One region of the Brevibacillus humidisoli genome, then DNA from elsewhere that is predicted to be linked to it. Evidence: riboswitches for the same ligand, from Rfam matches in the RefSeq annotation. Region 1 holds a riboswitch; each other region holds the start of a gene.
What was found. Region 1 has a riboswitch for thiamine pyrophosphate ahead of thiE (thiamine phosphate synthase). Riboswitches for the same ligand answer to the same signal wherever they lie in the genome.
Positions count from the first base shown of each region.

Region 1 (5,755 bases):
CCGTGTACGCGGCCTCCGGCGTGAATGATCCGTGAGCGCATCCCATCGTGCAGGGTGGTAGGGCTTTCCACCGTGATCCAGCCAGTGATCACGCCTCCCTGTCCCTGCAGACGCAGCTGACTGGTGTCGGCGACGACGGCAAAATCAGCGGTATAGCCTCGCTCCAGTGCTGAGAGGGTACCCGCTTCACCCGCTTCTTCTCCAATCACGGATTGGAAGATCAGATCTCCTTTTAGTTCCAGCCCGACTTCCCGCAGCAGGCGAATCGCAAACAAGCTGGCAACCAGGCCGCCCTTCATATCGGCGGTCCCTCGCCCATACCAGCGACCGTCCCCAGCCTCGGTCAGCGAGAACGGGGAGTACCGCCAACCGGAATCATCGCCTACCTCAGCAACGTCCATATGACCATTCACGATTACACTGTTGTACTTGTCGGGATCAGCCCCTCGAAGCAAGCCGACTACGTTGTCATCACCGGGGTAAACGGACCAGCGATCAATGGAAAAGCCACATTCCTGCAGACGGCTGGCAAGCCAGGATTGGGCAGGATCCGTATTGCGTGCCGGAGGGCTGACAGTGGGAAAAGAGATTGCTTCTGCCAGCAGAGCAAACAGTTCTTCGCTCCGTTCTGCGATCGATTGGACCACCCGCTCCACTTTGTTATCATGGGTCATGATGGTACAACCTCCTTAGGCTGGTCGCTGCATCGCGGGGGGAGTCTGCACCTGTGATCGCAGAGATCAGGGCCAATCCGTCCGCTCCTGCTTCGAGCACAGCCGCTGCATTGGCCAGCTGAATGCCACCGATCCCGACAATCATGCAGTCATCGCCGACAGCCGCGCGAATCTCAGCAAGTCCCTCGGGCCCGATCGGTTCTCCGGCATCCACTTTAGAACCGGTATGATACATCGCTCCCACCCCGATGTAGTCCGCCCCTCCTTGTTTGGCTGCCAGTGCCTCCTCAGGGGTACCGGCTGAAACGCCTACGATCATCCCGACTGGGACCAGTTGGCGCACTTCGGCAAGCGTCATGTCATCCTGTCCGACATGGACACCGTCCGATCGAAGCTGAATGGCCAGGGAAACATCGTCATTGATGAAAAACAGGGCACCATGCTCGCGGCAAAGCATCTGGAGCCGGCCAGCCAGAGCCAACTGTTCGGCACGTGTCAGACGGCTGTTCTTGTCCCGAAACTGGACCGCACGCACGCCCCCAGCAAGCGCATCCCCGACGATCTGGACCACCCGCTCTGCCGAGTATCCGCAATCCTGACTGCCGATCACCAGGTAGACCCGCAGACAATCCTTCAGCTTTTCGCTTGCTGTGCGACTGGCTGCTGCCATCTCACTCAATCATCCCTTCTGCCGGACTGGATGCAGAAGCATAACGCTTTTTGGGAATTCGGCCAGCAAGAAATCCTTTACGCCCTGCTTCCACAGCCAGTTTCATCGCTTCCGCCATCAGCACCGGATCGTCTGCCAACGCTACTGCCGTATTTAGCAGCACGCCATCGGCACCTAACTCCATCGCTTTAGCTGCATCGGCAGGCGAACCAATACCAGCGTCGATGATCACGGGAACTTTCGCTTCCTCAATGATGAAGCGTAGGTTGTTTTCATTGATGATGCCTTGCCCAGAGCCAATCGGGGAGGCGCCAGGCATTACAGCGTGCACTCCTACTTCCTGCAGACGTTTGGCCAGAATGGGATCATCATTTGTGTAGGTTAAAACGACAAAACCTTCTTCCACCAAAATACGCGACGCTTCCAGTGTGCCGAACGGGTCCGGCAGCAGAGTACGGGAATCGCCCAAGACCTCTACCTTGATCATGTCGCAAAGACCGGATGCTTTGGACAGACGGGCAATCCGCACCGCTTCTTCCACCGTGTAGGCCCCGGCTGTATTGGGCAGCAGCGCATATTTCTTCAAGTCCAATTGTTCCAAAAAGTTAGGCTGATCTGCGTTGTTCAGATTCAGCCGACGTACGGCGAAGGTAAGAATCTCCGCTTCTGACGCATCAACTGCCTTGCTCTGAGTCTCCAAATCGGAAAACTTCCCCGTCCCCAACAGCAGCCGGGAACGAAATGAATACGGTCCGATTTTTAACATACTGTCATCCCCCTCCGACGAAATGTACGATTTCGATATTATCGCCGTCCTTAATCGGCGTCTGTTCATAGGCGGAGCGATCCACGATTTGACCGTTCCGTTCCACAACCAGGATCTTCTGCTCTAGGCTGTAATGAGCAAGCAGACCACTGACGGTGGTGATCTTCTCCAGTTGGACGATTTCACCATTTAGCCTGATGTGCATCGACTCTCCTCCTCCCTCTAGCGTCTCCGGCTTCCTCCGCTCGTGCTCATGTGAGCGGACTGTCCAACGCCTGGCGGTATGTACGGGCCGCCGCTTCCGGATCGTCAGCCGTGGTGATTCCGGATAGTACGGCTATCCCGCCACACCCAGCCGCCAGCAACTCAGGTACATGTTTTGGTGTAATCCCGCCAATCGCAATCAGCGGAATCTGCAGTCTCGCGGCGATCTGCCGAAGCTCCTCCGTACCACGAGGTGCCAGGCCAGGCTTTGATCCACTTTCATACACGTGTCCATACAGGACGTACGATACACCCCCCCGCTCCGCCTGTTCTGCCTCAGACAGCGAATGAACCGATTGGCCGAGCAGACAATCGGCGGGAAGAAGCGGTCGGGCCAACTGAGGCGGCAGACTATGATAGGCGAGATGCGCCCCCCCGCAGGATGACGCCATGGCAACGTCTATCCGGTCGTTGACGATCAACTGCTCCCGTCGAAATACCCGACTGAGCTGCTCTACCCATTCCAGAAGTTCACGCGCCGTACGGTGTTTTTCCCGTATGTGCAAGTAGTCAACTCCTCCTCTGGCGGCTGCCTCTGCCACCCGCAGTGTTTCCTCCAGTGTTTGCTGCCCGCTGGTTATCAAATGAAGTGATCGTTCCATCGCTCCCCCCTCACCGAGAAATCAAAAAAGCCTCGTTTGCGAACCTGGCACACAGGCCGATTCGTCAAAAGAGGCTTTCTCCCTAAAACAGCAACTAGCACTCCGCCCATCCGGCATTGCCATCCATTGCGGATGGTGCTTGCAACAGCAAAAAACCATCCGCCAATCGGATGGTTGCACGTTGACAGCGCAAGTTGACACGAGATCAGAATAGGCAAACAGTCTGATCTGCCGCTTCAACTCCTAAGCAGTCGCAATCGTACCTCTTCCTCCGCTGGCATGACCCAGGTCAGGTTCCACGGTTAGTAACGCCGGTGTTACACTCTCAGCCGACCTTGCTCGGCTCCCGTTTGGTAGATCTATGAAATTTTCTTTTCGCTTACTACATTACCATGCAGCCGCCGGGATGTAAATACTTGCGCTATACCTCCACGGGAGTCAAGACGCGTAGACATTCTTCCAGCAACTCTCTGGAACCCGCGGGTTGATCTGTATTCTGCTGCATCTGTCGGTAGATGGCGTCCACGTGTTTCTGCAGGAAGTACATCTGCGGCATCGTCAACTGGATGGAGACTCGTGCCGGAGGTGCCTTTAGTTCCTGCAGGCCGCTGACAACGGGCAGAAGCGATCCGGCAATCGATTCAACCAGCCACTCCAAATCCTCGTTTTCCTTCCACTGGTCGTAGCACGAATCGAACAGTCGACAAAGGATCAGAAAGGCTTGTGTTGACATCACAATCTGCTTTGGCTGCTGTGGGTGTTGTGACAACGGCAGCTCCTCCATTTCCGGATGTGTCCCCGCCAGTATAGCACGATTGCGCAAAAAGCGGAATGCCTCATGTCGTCGGAACGGTTGTCAACGCGGTTCTATTTGTTTCTTATTTGCCAAAATGCTCCCCGTTGCCATTGCGGATGTTCCGGTTTTGATCGTTCTTGTCGAGGGTTTTCCCGCGATGTTTCCCCAAATCCTTGCTGTTGTTTTTTTGCTGGACACTCCGTTCACCTCCTGTTTTTTTGTAGCGTTGCCGGGGCTTGCAAGGAGTATGCAGCAGATCGAGGTCACAGCATGTGACAAGGAAAAAGGTAACCCGCCGCAAGGGATCGATTACCGTGAACGATGCACCGCCCAGGCAAAGACTGTGCGCCAAACCAACAGGAAGATGGCAATGGTAACCATGGTGATCACCATAAACGGCCAATCGGGGATATGCAGCAGCAGAATCGAACGCAGAGCCAATCCGGCAATACCGGCAAACAGCCAGACCATCAGCGTTTTTTTAGCTGCGATCGCTACCGATTGGTAGGCTGCCGGCTGAAACACCTTCAACAGCCAGCCGACAAACAGCCAGGATAGAAAGAAGGGTGCGGCTGTCTCCACGATGCCGAGCAGGGTGATCTGATGAGCGTGTGAAGCTTTGCCGATGTAGGCAAATAGCAGAAAGGCTAGCAAATCGCCCAGAATGACAACGATTGTTTTTCCCATCCATGTCCCTCCACATTAGAGCGTATTCGCAGCCGCATTTACAGGCGGATGCTTTCTCATTTGGTGTGTTGACGTTTCGTTATCTACTTCTGAGTGCTCCGCCCCAAATCCTCCCCGAGGGATGCTTGTTCACGAATCCTCTACATTTACCCTTGACTTGATACTCCGTTCATTATTAGATAGAGTCAACTTCGTTGATCCGACCCTGATAATAACCTTGGTAAAGAAATGAGGAGATCATCATGTTAACCATCCAACCCGTCACGCTGATAGGGAGTCATGTCCGATTGGAACCACTTGGTCTGCATCATGCTGATGATTTGTTGGAGGCCGCTTTGGATGAGCGGATCTGGACTTACATGTCAACCCGCATAGAGTCACGGAGCGATCTGGACCGATACCTATCCGCCGCACTTGCGGCAGTGGAAAAAGGAACGGAATTGCCGTTTGCGATAATCGATTTGCAATCGGGTAAAGCCATCGGCAGCACACGCTTTGGCAATATCGCTCACAAGGATAGAGGCCTTGAGATCGGCTGGACCTGGCTTACTCCCGCTTATTGGAAAACCTCGATCAATACCGAATGCAAGTGGCTGCTGCTGCGGCATTGTTTTGAAGAATTAGGCTGTGTCCGGGTGTCGCTGAAGACTGATGCCCGCAATCTGAACTCGCAGCGGGCCATCGCTCGGATCGGTGGTGTCCGGGAAGGTGTTCTGCGCAAGCACATCATTCTGCCCGACGGATACGTGAGAGATACGGTATACTTTAGTGTCATTGACACGGAGTGGCCTGAGGTTGACCGCAAACTGCGTGACATGTTGGCCAGATAAGCAGAGCCGCATACTGCTGCCTTAGCGCAAGCAACGGATCTTGCATGCTATCATAACCACCGTTCCAAAACCGGTTTGGCAACGCCGGTTTTTTTTCTTACTCCGCTTACCCAGCCACCCGCGCCAGCAGCTTCCGAACAGACCTGCGCTTCCTTCCCCACGTTGCCAACAACCGATAAAAGACGTATCCCATGGCGGTTCCTATGGTGTTGAAGATCACATCATCTACATCTGCACTCCTGCTAAACGTAAACAGGTACTGAGACAGTTCGATCCCTAGTGAACAGAGAAAGCCATCTGCCGTTACACGCAGGAAAGTCCGTCTGTCCGGCAAAAGCAGCGGTATCAAAAAACCGAATGGCACAAACAGCAGCACATTGCCCCCAAGATAAAACAGTGCCAGATGAAAGTTGCGTCTGATCTGTGCCGTTATCTCGTCAAACGGCAGCAAACTGACCGAACTGGC
Region 1 covers NZ_CP087263.1:1,493,476-1,499,230, reverse strand. Annotated here, with positions in the region: gene LOK74_RS07465 (acetylornithine deacetylase) at 1-674, opposite strand, end outside; gene thiE (thiamine phosphate synthase) at 664-1,344, opposite strand; gene LOK74_RS07455 (thiazole synthase) at 1,346-2,110, opposite strand; gene thiS (sulfur carrier protein ThiS) at 2,115-2,315, opposite strand; gene thiE (thiamine phosphate synthase) at 2,362-2,976, opposite strand; TPP riboswitch at 3,226-3,336, opposite strand; gene LOK74_RS07440 (hypothetical protein) at 3,398-3,745, opposite strand; gene LOK74_RS07435 (DUF3054 domain-containing protein) at 4,082-4,459, opposite strand; gene LOK74_RS07430 (GNAT family N-acetyltransferase) at 4,702-5,289, shown strand; gene LOK74_RS07425 (VanZ family protein) at 5,396-5,755, opposite strand, start outside.

Region 2 (5,755 bases), 1.3 Mb from region 1:
AGACATGTTTTAGCACAAACGGTGTTCCGAACTCGATCTGTGCGTCTCCTTCATCCAAATGGCCGTGTCGCACTTCAATCGGCAGCCGGAGGAAAACCATCGCCCGATCGTCCAATTGACGATCAAAGAATCCACGATCATAGTCCCAATTGGCCAAAGTAAAGCCCTCCGGCTCCAGGTTGTCGCGGATCTGTCCGAATGAACCCTGTTTCCCGGTTATCGTACTGTTCAGCTGTTCCATCTGCATCCCGCCTTTTTACATGGTCATCGTTAGTTTGCGTCAAGGGGAATGCTTATAATTCTTGTGAGAAAGATCGGACTTTTTCCCCAGTTTGGAACGGGCCCCTAAGCGGGAATGGAACCAATGCAACCTGCCGACAAGGAGAGTCCGCCATGCCTTCTATCTTGGGATTGTTATCCTCCCTGCTTTTATTGCAAACCCAGCTTGTGACACCACCTGTCTCTGTTACTCAGCAAGAGGTGCCCGTCAACCAGACACAGGTTTTGCCGCAGGCGACCCATGCCAGCCAAACCGCCACTGCTGCCTCTGCCTCTGCTGATGAAGCAGTCAGCATAGCGGAGGAGTCATACGTCCCCAAGGTGCTCGCCTACTATGTAGAGTATTCGGAAAACGATCAACGATCGTACTCGTCCCTCTCTTCGTATTCTTCCTACATCAGCGATATCTCGGTTGCCATGTTTAACGCGACAGCCGAAGGAAGTCTGAACGGCCGGGTCCCTGCGGCCGCCCTGGAGTTGGCTCACAGCCATCAGATCAACGCCTATCTCTGTCTGACCAACCACGGTGAAAAGCTGTTTGACAAAAGAATCGCGCACGCCATCCTGACCAATCCGGAGGCACAATCCCGATTGATCGGAGCGCTGCTTGAGACAGTCAAAAAACACCGGTTTGCAGGGGTAAACCTCGATTTCGAAAACGTGCCCGCAAGCGATCGTGACGCCTATACGCAATTTGTGAAACAGCTGGCCGAGCGCCTTCACCAGCAGAAAAAGCAGTTGATCGTCTCCGTGCCCGCAAAAACAGCCGATCTGCCCAGCCACTCCTGGACGTACGGCTTTGACTATGCCGGTATTGGCCGGTACAGCGACTACGTCCAGGTGATGACCTACGACCAACACGGACCGTGGAGCGAAGCGGGACCAGTGGCCGCCTATCCATGGGTAGACCAGGTGGTTGGCTATACCGCCAGTCAGATCCCCGCTGAAAAAATCCTGCTCGGAATCCCCAGCTACGGCTATGAGTGGAGCCCCACCAGGGACCGAGCGGTTACATACACGGCGCTGCCAGACCTGATTAAGCGGACTGGGGCACAGTCAAACTGGGATGAAGGCTCGCAGTCCCCTTATCTAACCTATACAACAGGCGACGGCAGCCACATCGTATGGTATGAAGACGAACGGAGCATCGACGCCAAGCAGCAGCTTGCCAAGTCGAGTCAGTTGGCAGGTTACGGCGTATGGCGATTAGGTTTTGAGGACGCCTCGTTCTGGAATGCACTTCTGGAATAAACCTGCTCTCACTTTGGATGGGTAAAACTTCCTGTAGACCAGGACGTAAACCAACCCTTTGATCGGTTGTTTATGCGGAAAAACGCTCCGGCAGAAACGGACGAAGCGGATGCCGTTCCCCTCCGGTCACGTAATCGGCCATCCATTTCGCGGTTACCGGTGACAGCAGAATACCATTGCGGAAATGGCCGCTTGCCACTGCGATCCCCTCCCATCCGGGAAGCGGCCCTAACAAGGGAAGTCCGTCCGCGGTAGCGGGACGAAGCCCCGACCAGGCAGTCAGAAAGTCCGCCTGCTGCAGGTTTGGTACATACGGTAGCACCCCATTGAGCACTTTGGCCAGTCCCGCCAGTGTAACTCCTCGCCGGAAACCCGCTTCATCTTCCGTCGCACCGATGATGATCCTGCCGTCTTTTTTGGGAACAAGATATCCGCTGGCGCCAAAGATGACTCTCCGCAGTTGAACACTCTCGGATGAGACGGCAGCCACCTGGCCGCGCACCGGACGAATCGGCAGTTGCAATCCCAACCACTGGCCAATCACACTGGCCCAGGCGCCAGCGGCGATGATCGTCTCGGCAGCGTGACAAACTCCGGTCGTTGTCTCCATACCCAGCACACGCCCGCCACTGATCACCGGGGCTATCGCCACCGTCCCTGCCAGCATCCGCACGCCGCGCTTCCGACAGGCCGCCGCCAGCGCCTGCAGCAGCAGTTGGTTGCTTACATGACCTTCGTCCGGGGAAAAGATCGCCCCCCGCGCGTCTGAAGCAATCATTGGCTCCCATTGCCGCAGTTGCTGCTGATCCAGCCACTCTACACGACATCCCTCCGCTTTCTGCCAGTTATACCTCTCTCGAAACTGGTCCAGCTCTTGCTCATTCATCGCCACTCGCATAATCCCTTCCAATCCCAGCTGGGCATCGATACCAGTCAGCTCCCGCAGTTGATCCACCCATTGCGGATAGAGCGCCAATGAAGCAAGTCCCAGCTCCAGCAGCGGCCCCGGCTGATCAAATTCCTGCAGCGGCCCGAGAATACCTGCTGCCGCTGCGGATGCCTGGCCTCCCCAATCACCCTGTTCCACGATGGTCACAGTAAGCCCGCGACCTGCCAACTCGTACGCCAAACTTAATCCAATGATGCCGCCTCCGACTACCAGGCAATCGCTCGTCATCGCACTCCCCATGCTTCTTCTCCCCTGTCATTTCTCTTGATTTCCCCTTTTGACCTATCCGTCGATGCTTTCGATCCACTCGATCCACTCGCTCTCATCCCATCGCACGCAAAAAGCCCGCCTCTCCTGGAAAGGAAAGACGGGCCCGTTCATCGAATAAGCACGATGAAAACCACAAGGTCCAACGTCGCTTCCCTTCGCCAGTATGATCTGGATCAGGTCCAAAGGGTCGACAGATACACGCTGTCCTCTCAGCCCGCTTCACGGACTCCCCTAGTCGTTGTGCCGTTATTTGTTTTCATTCTGTTTCATGTATCAGTATAGCCCCCCGAGCAGGGAGGCGGCAAGTGAAGAATCATCAAGCTAATCTTCGTCCTTGACATCGTCACTCTCCGGAATCGGCTCAAACGCTTCTACCTGCTCAAACTCCCGCAGTTTGTCCAACTGCTCCAAGTGGTGCCGGAACTGTTCCGTATTAATCAAGTACTCCTCACCATTGTGGACCGCGCGGATGCGCCCCTCGATGATTTTCTCCAGAATGAACGATTCGGGCAGATCGAGATAAGCTGCAGTCTCCTTCACCGTCAGATACATACGCTTACTTCCCTCCATACAACCTGGCTTCCAGTACGCCCCGCTGTTGTTCAAACCCAGGTTTGCCAAGCAGTGCGAACATGTTTTGCTTGTACGCCTCCACTCCAGGCTGATCAAATGGATTAACCCCCAGCAGATAGCCGCTAATGCCGCAGGCCTTCTCGAAGAAATAAATAAGGCTGCCGACCGAGTACGCGGATATCTCCGGAATCTCGATCAACAGATTGGGCACTCCGCCATCAGTGTGAGCGAGCAGCGTCCCCTCCAAAGCCTTTTTGTTGACGAAGTCCATTCCTTTTCCAGCGAGGAAATTTAATCCGTCCAGATCGGCCTCCTCGTTGTTGATGATGATCTCCCTCGTCGGTTTAAGGACGTTAATCACCGTCTCAAACAAGTCTCGCCGGCCATCCTGAATATACTGTCCCAGTGAGTGCAGATCGGCCGAAAACTCGGCAGAAGCAGGAAAAATCCCTTTGCCGTCTTTTCCTTCCGACTCTCCAAACAACTGCTTCCACCACTCCGCGAAAAAGCGGAACTGTGGTTCGTAACTAACCAGCAGCTCGATCGTTTTTCCCTTCCGGTAGAGCGCATTGCGGATGGCGGCGTACCGATAGCAGGGATTGGCCGCCAAGTCGGGAGTGAGGTACTCCTCGTAAGCCGCCTGTGCCCCCTGCATCAAGCTGTCGATGTCGGCGCCACTCACCGCAATCGGCAAAAGGCCGACCGCCGTCAGCACCGAGTACCGTCCCCCCACATCGTCCGGTATCACAAAGGAAGTGTAGCCCTCCTCGTCAGCCAGCCTTTTCAGTGCGCCACGCGACTGGTCAGTCGTCGCATAGATCCGCTTCCGCGCCCCTTCACGACCGTACTTCTGCTCCATTACCTGGCGGATCAGACGGAAAGCCAATGCCGGTTCTGTCGTTGTGCCTGACTTGGAGATCACATTGACTGACAGATCCTTACTATCCAACAGCTCCATCAGATGAGATACGTAGGTAGGACTGATCGTATTGCCCAGAAAATAGATCTCCGGCGTAGAACGCTTTTCCTTGGGCAGAAGATTGTAAAAGGAATGACCGAGGAGATCGATCACTGCTTTTGCCCCTAAGTAGGAACCGCCAATCCCAATCACCAGCAGCACATCGGAATCAGTTTGAATCGTGGACGCAGCCTGTTTGATTCGGTCAAACTCGTCACGGTCGTAACGGGACGGCAGATCAACCCATCCCACATAGTCACCACCAGGGCCTGTCCGATCATGCAGCATCCGGTGAGCCTGTGCTACAGTCGGAGCGAGATACTCCCATTCATGCGGTTGAACGGCTGAGCGTGCATAGGAATCAGCAAAACGGATTGCGTGCTTCATAGTTCCCCTCCCTGAATCGTAACGCTTTTCCCCATCTTACCACGAACTGGTACGAGACGCGCGGGACGAATCTCGTCCAATCGCTCAGGCAGCAGAACCGATAATCTTCAGTAGGAAAAAGAGCACAATTCCGATCAGCGTCATTCCTCCCCACAGGTATTTGCGCCATGCCGTATGCGGTTGTTTTTGCTTTGCCAAACCGACCCACTTCCACGTACCGACCGCCACCAAAACGACACTTACCAGCAGGATGACTGCGCCCATCGTTTTCCCTCCTCCCTTCCTACTAGCTATATGGGAAAAAGGTGCCAAACATTCCCTGACATTTGGGGAGAAGATCTAGCTGTACTTGGAAATGCCTTTCTTTTCGTATTCATCCAGCAGTTCGCCAAAGCTTTTGTTGCGTTCCCGTTCTTCCTGCTCCTGACGCTTCCGCTCCTGCTCCCGTTCGGCTTCACGCTGACGTTCTGCCTTTATTTGCCGCTCAACTTCCTTTAGTTTTGTCAGCAGATCTCCTCCCAGCCTCTCTTTCACCTGGTATCCGGACAGCTGTTCCTGTGATTGTTTCTCCTCCGCCGCCTTGTTGTGACTGCGCTGTTTTTGTCGTTTTGCCACACGGTTTCCCCCTTTATTCTGACTGATCATTCACCTGCTCGTTTTCGGTCATACTAACGTAATCCACGAGAAGGAGGGATTGCAAAATGGTTCGCAACAAAGAGAAAGACTTTCCGAAAACAGCCGACATCCGCGGCCCTAAAGCGCGGTCTGAAGCCTTGCGACCAAACGGCTCCATCAATAGTGAACCACAAGAACGGCTAAAAGAAAACCGATGAGACGGTCCGGTTCCATGATCTGTGCCATGGCTGTGGCATGGTCAGCGCCATCGGCTGCATCATGGACTGCCCTGTCGATCAGCCATAACCCGAAAAAATCCGAAGGAGTGATTCTTTTGAATCGGCAAGAGCCTTGGCGTGATGTGCACGAAAAGAACACGCTCCCAGACAAGGAGGTTGCGATTGACGAGACTTTGCCCCACCAAATCAGTTCACCTGATTTTAAACAGGCCAACCGGCCGATGGAAGAACCGT
Region 2 covers NZ_CP087263.1:221,855-227,609, reverse strand. Annotated here, with positions in the region: gene LOK74_RS01150 (YugN family protein) at 1-241, opposite strand, end outside; gene LOK74_RS01145 (glycosyl hydrolase family 18 protein) at 394-1,530, shown strand; gene thiO (glycine oxidase ThiO) at 1,601-2,719, opposite strand; TPP riboswitch at 2,883-2,992, opposite strand; gene LOK74_RS01135 (excisionase family DNA-binding protein) at 3,071-3,301, opposite strand; gene LOK74_RS01130 (glucose-6-phosphate isomerase) at 3,306-4,667, opposite strand; gene LOK74_RS01125 (hypothetical protein) at 4,752-4,931, opposite strand; gene LOK74_RS01120 (DUF3886 domain-containing protein) at 5,007-5,282, opposite strand; gene sspK (small acid-soluble spore protein K) at 5,369-5,500, shown strand; gene LOK74_RS01110 (DUF3905 domain-containing protein) at 5,644-5,755, shown strand, end outside.
Region 2: linked by a shared signal. The riboswitch ahead of thiO (glycine oxidase ThiO) and the one ahead of thiE (thiamine phosphate synthase) in region 1 are both predicted to bind thiamine pyrophosphate.

Region 3 (5,755 bases), 810 kb from region 1:
GTCAATGATTTGTACTGTGGAAAAAAAGCGTGGATCATCATTCTTTGCCATGCTCCACGCTTTTTTCCACCTTTCCAATGCTAGAAACGAGTACTGCCCTTATAACAATCCCGCTACCTGTCTTATCGATACAGTCGGCTGCCCAAGCGGCGGAACTCTTCTGCCTTCTCGGCCATGCCCGCTTCCACTTCCGCTGCCTCGGCAGCCGGATCTTGTAATGCCGCACGCTCGCGTATGTCATGGGTGATCCGCATGCTGCAGAACTTAGGCCCGCACATCGAGCAGAAATGAGCCGTTTTGGCCCCTTCTGCGGGCAGCGTTTGGTCGTGATACTGCATAGCCCGGTCCGGATCGAGGGAGAGATGAAACTGATCGCGCCAGCGGAATTCAAACCGTGCTTTGGAGAGAGCATCGTCACGCTGCTGCGCTCCAGGGTGTCCTTTGGCCAAGTCTGCGGCATGGGCGGCTATTTTGTAGGCAATCACTCCTTCGCGAACATCCTCTTTGTCAGGCAGGCCGAGGTGCTCTTTCGGAGTGACGTAGCAAAGCATGGCAGTCCCCATCCAGCCGATGATTGCCGCACCGATCGCAGACGTGATGTGATCGTAGCCAGGTGCGATATCGGTCGTCAATGGACCTAGCGTATAAAACGGCGCTTCCTGACAAATCTCCATCTGGCGATCCATGTTTTCTTGCAGTTTGTGCATCGGCACATGCCCCGGGCCTTCAATCATTACCTGGACATCGTGCTTCCAGGCGATCTTCGTCAACTCCCCGAGCGTCTCCAACTCTGCAAACTGGGCTGCATCATTGGCATCGGCGATCGAGCCGGGACGCAGTCCGTCACCGAGCGAGATGGAGACATCGTACGCGCTCAAGATTTCACAAATCTCTTCAAAGTGGGTATACAAAAAGTTTTCTCGATGATGCGCCAGACACCAGGCGGCCATGATCGATCCACCTCTAGAGACGATGCCGGTCACCCGCTCCACCGTAAGCGGGATGTAGCGAAGCAGTACACCAGCGTGAATGGTGACGTAATCGACCCCCTGTTCTGCCTGCTCAATCAGGGTGTCGCGGTACACCTCCCAGGTTAGCTCCTCCGCTTTTCCATTCACCTTCTCCAGGGCCTGATAGATCGGTACCGTACCGATCGGCACGGGTGAATTGCGGAGGATCCACTCTCGGGTTGTGTGGATGTTTTTGCCGGTGGACAGGTCCATCACTGTATCAGCTCCCCAGCGAATCGCCCAGGTCAGCTTCTCCACTTCCTCCTCAATCGAGGAAGTAACAGCGGAATTGCCGATGTTGGCGTTCACCTTGACTAGGAAATGGCGTCCGATGATCATCGGTTCGCTCTCCGGGTGATTGATGTTGCATGGGATGATCGCACGTCCCATGGCCACTTCCTCTCTGACGAACTCCGGCGACACGTTTTCACGGATTGCAACGAACTCCATCTCAGGTGTGATGATCCCCTGCCGTGCGTAATGAAGCTGGGTGACGATACGGCCCGATCTCGCTCGCAGCGGCTGCCTGCTTTCGGAAACCGGCAAGGACGCGACCGATGCATCGCTTACAGCATATCCGTTATCCTCTGGTTTTCTCTGCCGTCCAGGGTAGTTCTCCACATCCCCACGTTCCAGAATCCAACGATGCCGCAGGGAAGGCAGCCCTTGTTGAATATCTGTAGCCTGCATTGGATCGGTATAGGGACCACTGGTGTCATAGACACGAACAGGCAGATTCTCGCTGGCGCCAAAGCGATCGATGGTTGCCTCCTGAGCGATCTCCCGAAAGGGGACGCGGATATCTTCCCTTGATCCGGTTACATACACCTTGCGGCTGCCAGGAAGAGGTGCAAGCCCTGATACCTGTGGTTGCTGCGATTCTGCTTTGTTTGTCATACATGAGCCTCCTTTTTGCTACCGACCGGACGCTTTTTCCTCGCTGTACACAAAAAAGCCGGGCCCTTTTGTCACAGGACCCGACCGGCAGCTCACAAAAGAAGACGGAGCAACACTGTCTACGATGCAAGGCAAATCTACTTTCCTACGCTGGTATTACCCAGATCAGGTCCAAAGGGTCCGCGGACTTCATCGCGTCCGACATCTCAGCCCAAGCTCAGGTGGGCTCCCCCAGTAGCAGTATATGATTTTTTGGATATCATTACCGTATCCTATCCGTGCTAAAAAGGCAATATGTTTTTTTTTAGCGGTGGAGTCGGGTGATGACCGCTTCGCCGCTCCCGGACACACGCAGGTCGACATACCAGCCTTGCTCCACGCTTTGTTCGATCTCTCTGCCGGTATTCTCCGGTACGTAATACCGTTCAAACCCATATACGATCCGCAGTTCCTCCCCCATATAACCATCGTAGTAAGGAACTCGGCCGGACAGCATGATCTGACCAGGCGCCAGCTGCGGTTTATGCCGGTATACGCCTACCGCTTCATGCCACACATTCCCCTTTTGCTCCAGTACGACGTAAACATCTGTGTCATACAGGGGCTCTTCTAGATCATGCTGTACCGACTGCAAGTCGATCCGGCTGATCTCGAATCCGAGCCGGACGTAATCACCGTAGAACAAATCACGCGGATCGACCGGGGCAGTCTTGAGCGTGACTGGGTGGCCACTCGTCGAGATCCAATAGTATTTGCCGACAACGCTGAGCAGCATCAGCACCTGCAGCAGCACCAACAATACGAACCGTTTGCTCATCGCGGATCCCTCCTCGCCTGCTTCACCCATCTCCTGCGCTGACGTTCCAGAGCGAAGCTAAGGGCCAACAAAAACGCGCCGCCGATGAGAAAGAAGAGCGATTTGTCCATAAAGTCCCACGCGAAGTTCACGTATGCCACAAAGCTGGTCACGCCAAACATCACTGCTCCCGCGTTGATTCGCTGTACGTCATGTCTTTTTTCACCGCCGAGGACCATCGCGATGGACAAGCCATACAAGGCGAGGATCATCGCCACATCCAGTCCCAGCATTGGCTCCGGATCGGTCGATCCTGCAGAAGAGCCAAACAAGAGATAGTAGATTGGCAGCGGCAGGTGGGGCAGCATATCGGCCGCTCGATCAAGCGTCCGCTGCCTCATCGATAGGAAGAGATAACCGAGGACAGCCAACAGGATGACTGTACTTCCCACTGTGTCTGCCAGGTTGATCTGCAGTAAAGATCCGCTTCCGAAGATGACTATGACCGCAAACAGTGTCATCCCGATATACCCAACAACTCGAAACAACGATGGAAAAGGCGCCATCCGCTCTGGAATCAGGACGGCTGCAAACAGATAGACAAGGATCGGCAATTGCACCAGCAATCCATTTCCATATTCGGCCACGTCGAGCACTGCCGTACCCAACAAGATGACGGAAGTTGCCGAGCTCAGCCAGACCGAGCGCAGCTTCCACAGCAGCGGGAACAGTCCACCCCCGTACAACACGTATAAGATGAGCCCAGAGATCCCTTCCCTGCTGTCTGTCGTCAGTCCGTAGAACGAAGCTGCCGTCAGGATCAACAGCGAAATCAAGGATAGGGTTTGCGAGCGGTAGTGCCAAGCCAAGGTAATCGCCCCGATAAACCAGAGATAAAACGGAGTGAGCGGATGGCCCGAGAGATGGTACATTTGACCAATCAGAAAAAATCCCGCACCGTAGATGCCGACTCCGATCACGATAAAGGCCGTCCCCAGCCTCTCACTGCCTCTCCGATGCAAGAAATCACCCAAGAGGTAGACGGCAACCAAAGAAAGCAGGATGAGCAGCAATCGAGTTAGATGAGTCATCCCATCCCAATTGGACGCAATAAACGTCAACACGCCCAGCCCTAGCAGAATACCCCCCATAATCGACAGCGTACCCGCCCGGTCTCGGGCAGGGTAGCGCACGGCGATTTGCTCGTACTGCTCATCGCTAATAATTCCTTCCCGTTTCCACTGCTCTGCTTCCTGCAGAATCACCTTCCGTTTGCTCATCGACACTCCCCCTCTGCTTTTTGCAGCATGATGCTATGTTTACTCATCGACACTCCCCTCCCGCTCCCTTTCGCTTCGTAAACCTCCGGTCAATTCGGCCAATCTCTTCTCCGCCTCCGCTGGATCCAAGCTGTAGTAGTGGAGATAGCGTTCCTCGTCGATGATCCGGTAGTGACCGGTAAATACGTGTTTTTGCAAGCTGTACGATCCCTCACGCCGCTCTTCTGTCCACCACACTTTTCCTCCCATCGTCCTGTACCAGGCTTGGGAGTTGGACCGAGTCGCTACCAGATCAAGCACATCCAGCGTAGCGTCGCCAAACAGCGAGTGCATGATCTCGCCCCGTCGAAATAGAACAGCAACCAGCGCAGCTGCAGTGAAGCCGAGTGTTTTCCTGCCTTTTTCCACCTGGACCAGCGTTTTTTTGGAAACGCCGATGATCTCTGCCATCTTGTCCTGGGTTAGATCAGCTTCAATGCGAATCAACTTGAGCTTTTCGGAGACCATTTTGTCAAACTCTACTTGTGTGAGACGAGTTGCAGATGCTGTTTGCTGGATTTTGAACCCCCCCCAAGGAAAGCATCTTCTACTATCACATGCTTTACAATATGCTTATTTAGTGTAAAATTACACTTTTTGCGCAAACATGTCAATGAGAAAAATCGTCATGGGAGACGGGGCAGTTCCACGACACCCTGTAGTGATTGATCTCCTTCTTCACAAAAAAATCTGCGCCCATCTAGAGCGCAGATTCTTCTTATGTAGGGCAGCAAGGAATGCTATAAGCCAGGTTCTGTCTCTCCCGTGCTGCAAGCGGGTGCTTCCCTCGCACCAGGAGCGGTAGCCATCTATCTATGGCAGAATCGTCTGCCATCTGTCCCTCCGTTTGATTCCTTTGGGACAGTTCCCCTACCAAATTTGGGTTTCTCGCTCGCAGGGTTTACCGCGTTCCATCTTCCCTGTCGCCAGGAAAGCTGCGTTTCTGTGGCACTTTCAGCGTACTCAGGTCTCAGGGAGAACCCTTTCCACGCCGTCAGCGAAGCCAAACAGCCTCACTGCCCTAGTTTGCACTAGGTACGAACACTCCAAGCATCTCAGCTTGGGCGAGCCTGGACTTTCCTCTGCCGCCAGCCGACCCGGCTGCGACAGCGGCTACCCACATTCCTTGCTATCAAGTTTTAGCGACAATGATTAATGTAACACATCAGCCATCGACGGTCAATGGTATCTCACTGGAGCAAATGACAGCTTCTTCCTTGTCAACGATCATCTTCCCATATATAATAATATATCCGCAACAGCTACTTTCCCTAGTGGGAATCGGAGGAATTCGAATGGATTTGTTTGATCTCCGCATGATTGGCCGCCACGTCTGTTTGCGTCTGTTGACGGCGGAGGATGCTCCTGCGTTTTTGGACTATCTGCTGCGCAACAAACACTACCACGATCCGTATATGCCGCACCGGCCATCCGATTCCTTTACGCTGGAAAATGTACGTCGCCTAACCGATCAGCGTCAGCGAGTGGGATCGGATCAGGAGTATGCGTTTGCGGTGATTGACAACGAATCGGAGCGTCTGGTGGGAAAAGTGAAGCTGTCCGGGATCATCCGCGGCTCTTTTCACAGTGCCAACCTAAGCTATGACATTGACGAGGCGTTCAGCAGCCGCGGCTACGTGACGGAGGCAGTGAAGATGTTGATCTCGTTTGCCTACTCCGGACTGGCCCTGCACCGGATTCAAGCAGCGATTATGCCGCGCAACCTACCCTCT
Region 3 covers NZ_CP087263.1:2,299,983-2,305,737, forward strand. Annotated here, with positions in the region: gene thiC (phosphomethylpyrimidine synthase ThiC) at 123-1,907, opposite strand; TPP riboswitch at 2,033-2,150, opposite strand; gene LOK74_RS11425 (GDYXXLXY domain-containing protein) at 2,212-2,724, opposite strand; gene LOK74_RS11430 (DUF2157 domain-containing protein) at 2,721-3,983, opposite strand; gene LOK74_RS11435 (helix-turn-helix transcriptional regulator) at 4,023-4,490, opposite strand; RNA gene rnpB (RNase P RNA component class B) at 4,761-5,147, opposite strand; gene LOK74_RS11445 (GNAT family N-acetyltransferase) at 5,318-5,755, shown strand, end outside.
Region 3: linked by a shared signal. The riboswitch ahead of thiC (phosphomethylpyrimidine synthase ThiC) and the one ahead of thiE (thiamine phosphate synthase) in region 1 are both predicted to bind thiamine pyrophosphate.

Region 4 (5,755 bases), 2.3 Mb from region 1:
CTCAGGCAAAAACTCGTTGGTAAAGGCCTTGTCCGCTTCGATCATCTTTGGGATCAGGTCGCGCTCAAACATCCATTTGGCATAGCGTTCCCACACTTCTTGCTTTTGGATGCCCCATTGGTCAGCATCGTCCTGGTACTTGCCACTCAGCCACTCCTGGCTTGCTTTGACCAAGTCCGCATTCAATTCCGGGGCGTTTTTGAGCAGCATGTCCGCTGCTTGGTCCGGCTGTTCGATAGCAAACTGATACCCTTTGGCAGTAGCGGCGACGAACTTTTTGACCAGTTCTTGTTGCTCGGCGATATGATGTTCGTTGGTGACGATCACCGGTGTGTAGTAGTCGAGCGCAGGGTCCAGGTCTTTGAGCATCAACAGATTGAGTTCCATGCCGCTTCGCTTCGCTTCGACACCGTCCCAGCCGTAGTAAATCCATTCAAAGTCGGCATCTCGCCCGATGGTAGAAAAGAAGTCGGCGACTCCAAGCGTGACGTTTTCTACTTTGGTAAAGTCGGCGCCTGCTTTTTCCATCACCGCTTGCAGTACGGCTTCCTCGACTGGCGAGCCCCAGCCGCCGTAGCGTTTTCCTTCGAAATCTTTGGGCGAGCTGATGTTAGCCTCCTTCAGTGAGGCAAAGGCAGAGGTGTTGTGCTGGATCACCGCTGCGATGGAAACGAGCGGGATATCAGTTGCCCGTGCCTGGGTGACTGCTTCTTGGTAACTGATGCCAAAATCTGCTTTTCCGGCGGCTACCAGTTGGTCGGCTGTGCTGCCTTCGCCCGGCTGTACGATTTCCACATCCAGCCCCTGCTCCTCGTAATAGCCGTTTTCTTTGGCTACGTAGAGACCGGTATGGTTGGTGTTGGGCAGCCAGTCCAGCATGACTGTCACTTTTTGCGGTTCTGCTGGAGCTTCTGTGGACGGAGTCCCCCCTTGGTTTGGTGTCGTCTCTTGTTTCGGTGCGGATTGCTCCGCGCCGCCACAGCCGGTCACCACCAGCGCTAACGAGAGTCCCAGTGCCAGCAGCGGTGCAAACAAATCTTTTCCATTCTTGTTCATCTTTTTGTCTCCTATCCTTTCGTCGTTTGCATGCAATCGTTGCATCATTCAGATGGTTCCTTCTGATCTTTCCTTGCTTCGCTTCGTTTCGGTCGGCGCTAGGGTGAAGGCTTCTGCCGATAATGCCAAGGCATCAACAAGCGGGCGGCTCCCTCGATCAGAGCAAAGATAGCCAGGCTGAGCAGGGTGATCACCACGATCGTCGCAAACACCCGGTCAGTCAGGAACGACTGTGACGAGCGGGTCATCAAGATGCCCAGTCCTTTGCTCGCTCCCAGCCACTCGCCGATCACGGCCCCCATCACACTGTAGGTACCGGCGATACGCATCCCGGAAAAGAAAAATGGCAGTGTCGCCGGCAGCTTCACCATGTGGAAGATTTGCCAGCGGCCTGCGCCCATCGACGCCATCAGCCGCAGGGTGTCGCGATCGACGAGCCGCAGCCCGTCTGCCACATTAATCGCCACTGGAAAAAAGCAGACTAGAGTGACGACGACCACCTTGGGCAGGATGCCATAGCCGAACCAGATAAAAAAGAGCGGTGCCACAGCGATAATCGGGACCGTCTGGGAGATGATCAGCAGCGGGTAGAACGCTTTGCGCAGCCACTCTGAGCTGTCGATGATCGCGGCAATCGCGACTCCGATCACGATCGCTATGGCCAATCCCAGCAGGGCTTCGTAGATGGTCTGTACGCTGTGCTGAGCGATCAGTGCTCGCGACTCCCAGAGCGACTGTACGATGTGCGACGGCTTGGGAAGAATCCACTTTTCAATCCGGGTGATGGCCACCAGCCATTCCCAGAGGATCAACAGTACCAGCATCACACCGCCAGGCAAGAAGATGGACACCCAACGGGTAAGCGGGGTATCGTCTATGAGGCTTCGCTTACCGGTATTTTTCCAGCTTTTCATCCATGCTGACTCCTTCGGGCCGGTAATGGATCTTCATGTGGGTCATCACTTCGGAAGCACCTGCGGCGATGCAGGCTTCCTGGGCCCGTTTGACGATCTCCAGCAGTTGGTCAAGCTCTCCTTCCATCACGGTCTCCATGGCGCCCACTTCGTATTTCACACCAGATCGCTGCACGACCTCGATCGCCTTGTCGACGACCGCATAGCTGCTGCCATCGGCCACCTTGGGAAGAACTTGAAAACCTACATTCACGATTGGCATCTGCGTGATCTCCTTTCTTTTGCCTACACGGCAATCTAGCTGCTGCGCCACCAAAGAGCAATGAAAAAAGCTGCCATTAGCGGGCAGCCTGTGGATTCGCACAATAACAACCTGGGTTGTTACAATGGTAAGCTTCATTCCCTCCGCTGGCATTACCCAGATCAGGTTTGACGGGTCGGTACCTGTCGGGTACCCTCTCAGCCAGGCTCACCCAGCTCCCCGAAACGAGTATGTGGTTGGTCTACTGACACTATACCAATGGTTGCGGCATTTGTAAATTGTATGAGTGCGAAGTCAAAACAAGTGGCCAGCGATGGTATCAAGCGCCTCCAATCCGGCCACATCCTGCTCCAGCATGGGAATCCTGACGATCCGGTAACGGCTGAATTGCTGTTCGATCTCGGTCAGGTACTTCCTCTCCTGCTCGCGCCGACGTCGGATAAACTCGCCGTCCGCCTCGTCGGGAATCACCCGGTTGACAACCAGGGTATCGACGGGTACCTGATACTTTTGCAAAACAGGCAATGCCCGTGTCGTCTCGGCAATCGGCAGCCGCTCCGGGGTGAGTACGAACGAAAAGGCGGTCAGCTTGGCATTGAGGATCACTTCTCGAGCGCGAGCGAACTTCAGCTTGCGGGCGGTCAGAATCTCATAGATCGGGTCTTCGGCAGGAGCCGCTTCCTCCAGCCAAGTCTCCCGCATGCTCATCACCTTCTGGCGGCGCGACAGCATACTGTCCACCCAGGCACCCATCAACTCCGGCAGCGACAACAACCTGAGCGTATGTCCTGTCGGGGCGGTGTCGAAGACGATCAAGTCAAAATCGGTCTCAATCCATTGGATGATCTCGACGATCCGGTCAAACAGAGCCGATTCGTCAGCACCGGGGGAGACATGGGCGATATCGATCTGCCGCTCGATTTCATTCATCATCTGCACGCTGACCACTTTTCGCAGGTTCTCCTTGACCGATGCGATGTAGCGGTGTGATTCGTGGTGTGGATCGATTTCCAGCGCCCATAGATTCTCTCTCAGCTGCGTCGGCTCCTGTCCGACCTGCCGCTCAAAGATGTCGCGCAGATTGTGGGCGGGGTCCGTGGAGACAAGCAAGGTTTTTTTTCCATGATCGGCGGCACGCAGGGCAAAAGCAGAAGAGGTGGTCGTCTTGCCCACCCCGCCCTTGCCGCCGAAGAACACAACTTTTCTCTGCAGGTAGTGTTTCACGGCCAATTCCCCTTTCCGGCATACCGTGCTGATCTGAGCGACGCAGGCGGATACGGATGCTTGATTCGCTGCCCCGTTGCGCTGTCCTCATTCAACAGCAGCGAATGTCATCAAGCGGTGAGCGCTCCATACCCATCCGCGTATGCCATTCGTGGAAACGTTCGTAGATGGCTGGATACAGCTCCAGCGTATAGTACGAGACCGGGTTGGGCAATCCGAGCATTTCGGAAAAGCAGAGCAAGAGGAACAGATCTTCTTCGTTGCGGATTTCCCGTCTGATCTCTCTGCGGTAGCGGACGTAAAAGAGCTCTTCGTAACCCTGCATCAGCGTCTTCCAACGTTCTCTGATCTCCATCGCTTCACTTCCTCTCTCGCTGCCTGGTTAGCATTTGCAAAACTTTGTCAGCAATCAGATCATACCGGGGGATCTCCCCGGCAGCGACTAGTTCGCCGTTGACAAAGATCGCTTTTGTATGAAATCCACGGCTGAAGTGCATCAGCATCTGCGACAGCGGCACTTTTTTTCTGCGCCACTGCCGCCACAAAACAACCACGAACAGAATGATGTTGCGTGGATCGATGACATCCAACTCCACTTGCTCCCCGAATTGTTCATCCAGTCGGCGGTAGAGGAGGCCCATCTCCTCCATGATCTGGCGGCGTTCGCGGAACAATCGCTCACCAGTCACTTCCGAGAGGTTGATTAGATCACCGGAGAGACGGCCGCAGCAGCCGCTGTTGGACATCTGCTGTTCCGCTTCCCGTACAAACAGCACATGCACCTTTTCCATCGCTACCATCTCCCAAAAGATAAGGAGCCGCATGGGCGGCTCCTTCCCGTATCTGGATCAGCCCGGAATGTCCTTGGAATAATCTTTTCCAGTGGCAAATACTCGGACGGCCTCGAGGACGATCCAGGCGGCGAAGACGAGGATGACGGCACCGAGGAAGAACAGCAGCATTTTGCCTTCCTGGCCCATCCACTGGGTAAACACCTGCTGAGCCATCGCCCAGATCGTAACGAACAGGATGAACAACATCGGCAGCAGCGTCGGCAGGTAGTTGCGGCCCAATCGTTTGAGCCAGATCGTGACGATCAAGAGCGAGATGCCGGCTAACAGCTGGTTGGAGGTCCCAAACAACGGCCAGAGGTGATAACCGCCGGAACCAAACCCGTTGGCGCCGCCCGGTGTTAGTGCCAACGCTGCGCTGGCCAGAACGGCGATCGCTGTAGCGGTTCGATTGCCGGTAATTACTTTGATCTTGTATTCACTGCCGATTTCTGCAATGATATAGCGCATCAGCCGTACCGAACTATCCAGAGTGGTCGCGGCAAAGCTAACCACAACCACGGCGACGATCGTCTTGCCAAGCGTCGGATCAATCGCCAGTCCGCTGGCCAGATTGGCTGCGCCATTGACGAAAGAGCTTAAGCCGTTTTTGCTGGCATCGGCAAAAGAGGCGTATTTGCTGGAAAAATCGACTACGGAGAAAGCAGTGGCAACGGCAATGACGGAGATCAGAGCGAGAATCCCTTCACCGACCGACCCGAGATAGCCGACGTAGCGGGCGTCTGTCTCTTTATCCAACTGCTTGGACGTAGTGCCGGACGAGACCAGTCCGTGAAAACCGGATATCGCACCGCAGGCGATGGTGATAAACAAGAGAGGCCACCAGGATACGTCGTTGGCACTGGAGTTGACGACTGGTGCCGTGACCTCAGGAGCCAGGAACAACAGGCCCAGGTATAGGACAATCAGCCCGATGATCAACTGGTGCGAGTTGATGTAGTCCCGCGGCTGCAACAAGGTCCAGACCGGCAGGCTGGAAGCGAAGAAACAGTATACGAACAGCACTACGATCCAGATCAAAAAGGTAGTCTCGGTGGCGTTCAGCCCCATAAAGACGTTTGCCGCTTCGGCACCGCCCAGGTAGTCGACGAAGTTGATCTGCAGAGCAGGCACATAGCTGGCGACGACAGCTGTGCCCCACATCACGACCAGCGCGATGACTGAGGGAAGCAGCAAGCTTCCGCCGGAACGATAGACGCGATAGCCGATCCAGATGGCAAGCGGGATCTCGATGAAAATCGGCAGGACAGAAGCGGGGAAAGAGATAAACAAGTTGGCGATCACCCAGGCAAACACCGCATTCACCATCAGCACAAGGATGAGAATGATGAATAAGAAGAGCATTTTAGCACGCTGGCCGATGATGCGGTTTGCGAGGGTGCCCATTGACTGGCCTTTGTGTCGGGCCGAGATGACCAGGGTTCCGAAGTCATGCACACCTGCTGCGA
Region 4 covers NZ_CP087263.1:4,053,223-4,058,977, reverse strand. Annotated here, with positions in the region: gene LOK74_RS19785 (ABC transporter substrate-binding protein) at 1-1,056, opposite strand, end outside; gene LOK74_RS19780 (ABC transporter permease) at 1,155-1,880, opposite strand; gene LOK74_RS19775 (thiamine-binding protein) at 1,945-2,232, opposite strand; TPP riboswitch at 2,353-2,464, opposite strand; gene LOK74_RS19770 (ArsA family ATPase) at 2,527-3,456, opposite strand; gene LOK74_RS19765 (cory-CC-star protein) at 3,548-3,781, opposite strand; gene LOK74_RS19760 (hypothetical protein) at 3,816-4,247, opposite strand; gene LOK74_RS19755 (carbon starvation CstA family protein) at 4,305-5,755, opposite strand, start outside.
Region 4: linked by a shared signal. The riboswitch ahead of LOK74_RS19775 (thiamine-binding protein) and the one ahead of thiE (thiamine phosphate synthase) in region 1 are both predicted to bind thiamine pyrophosphate.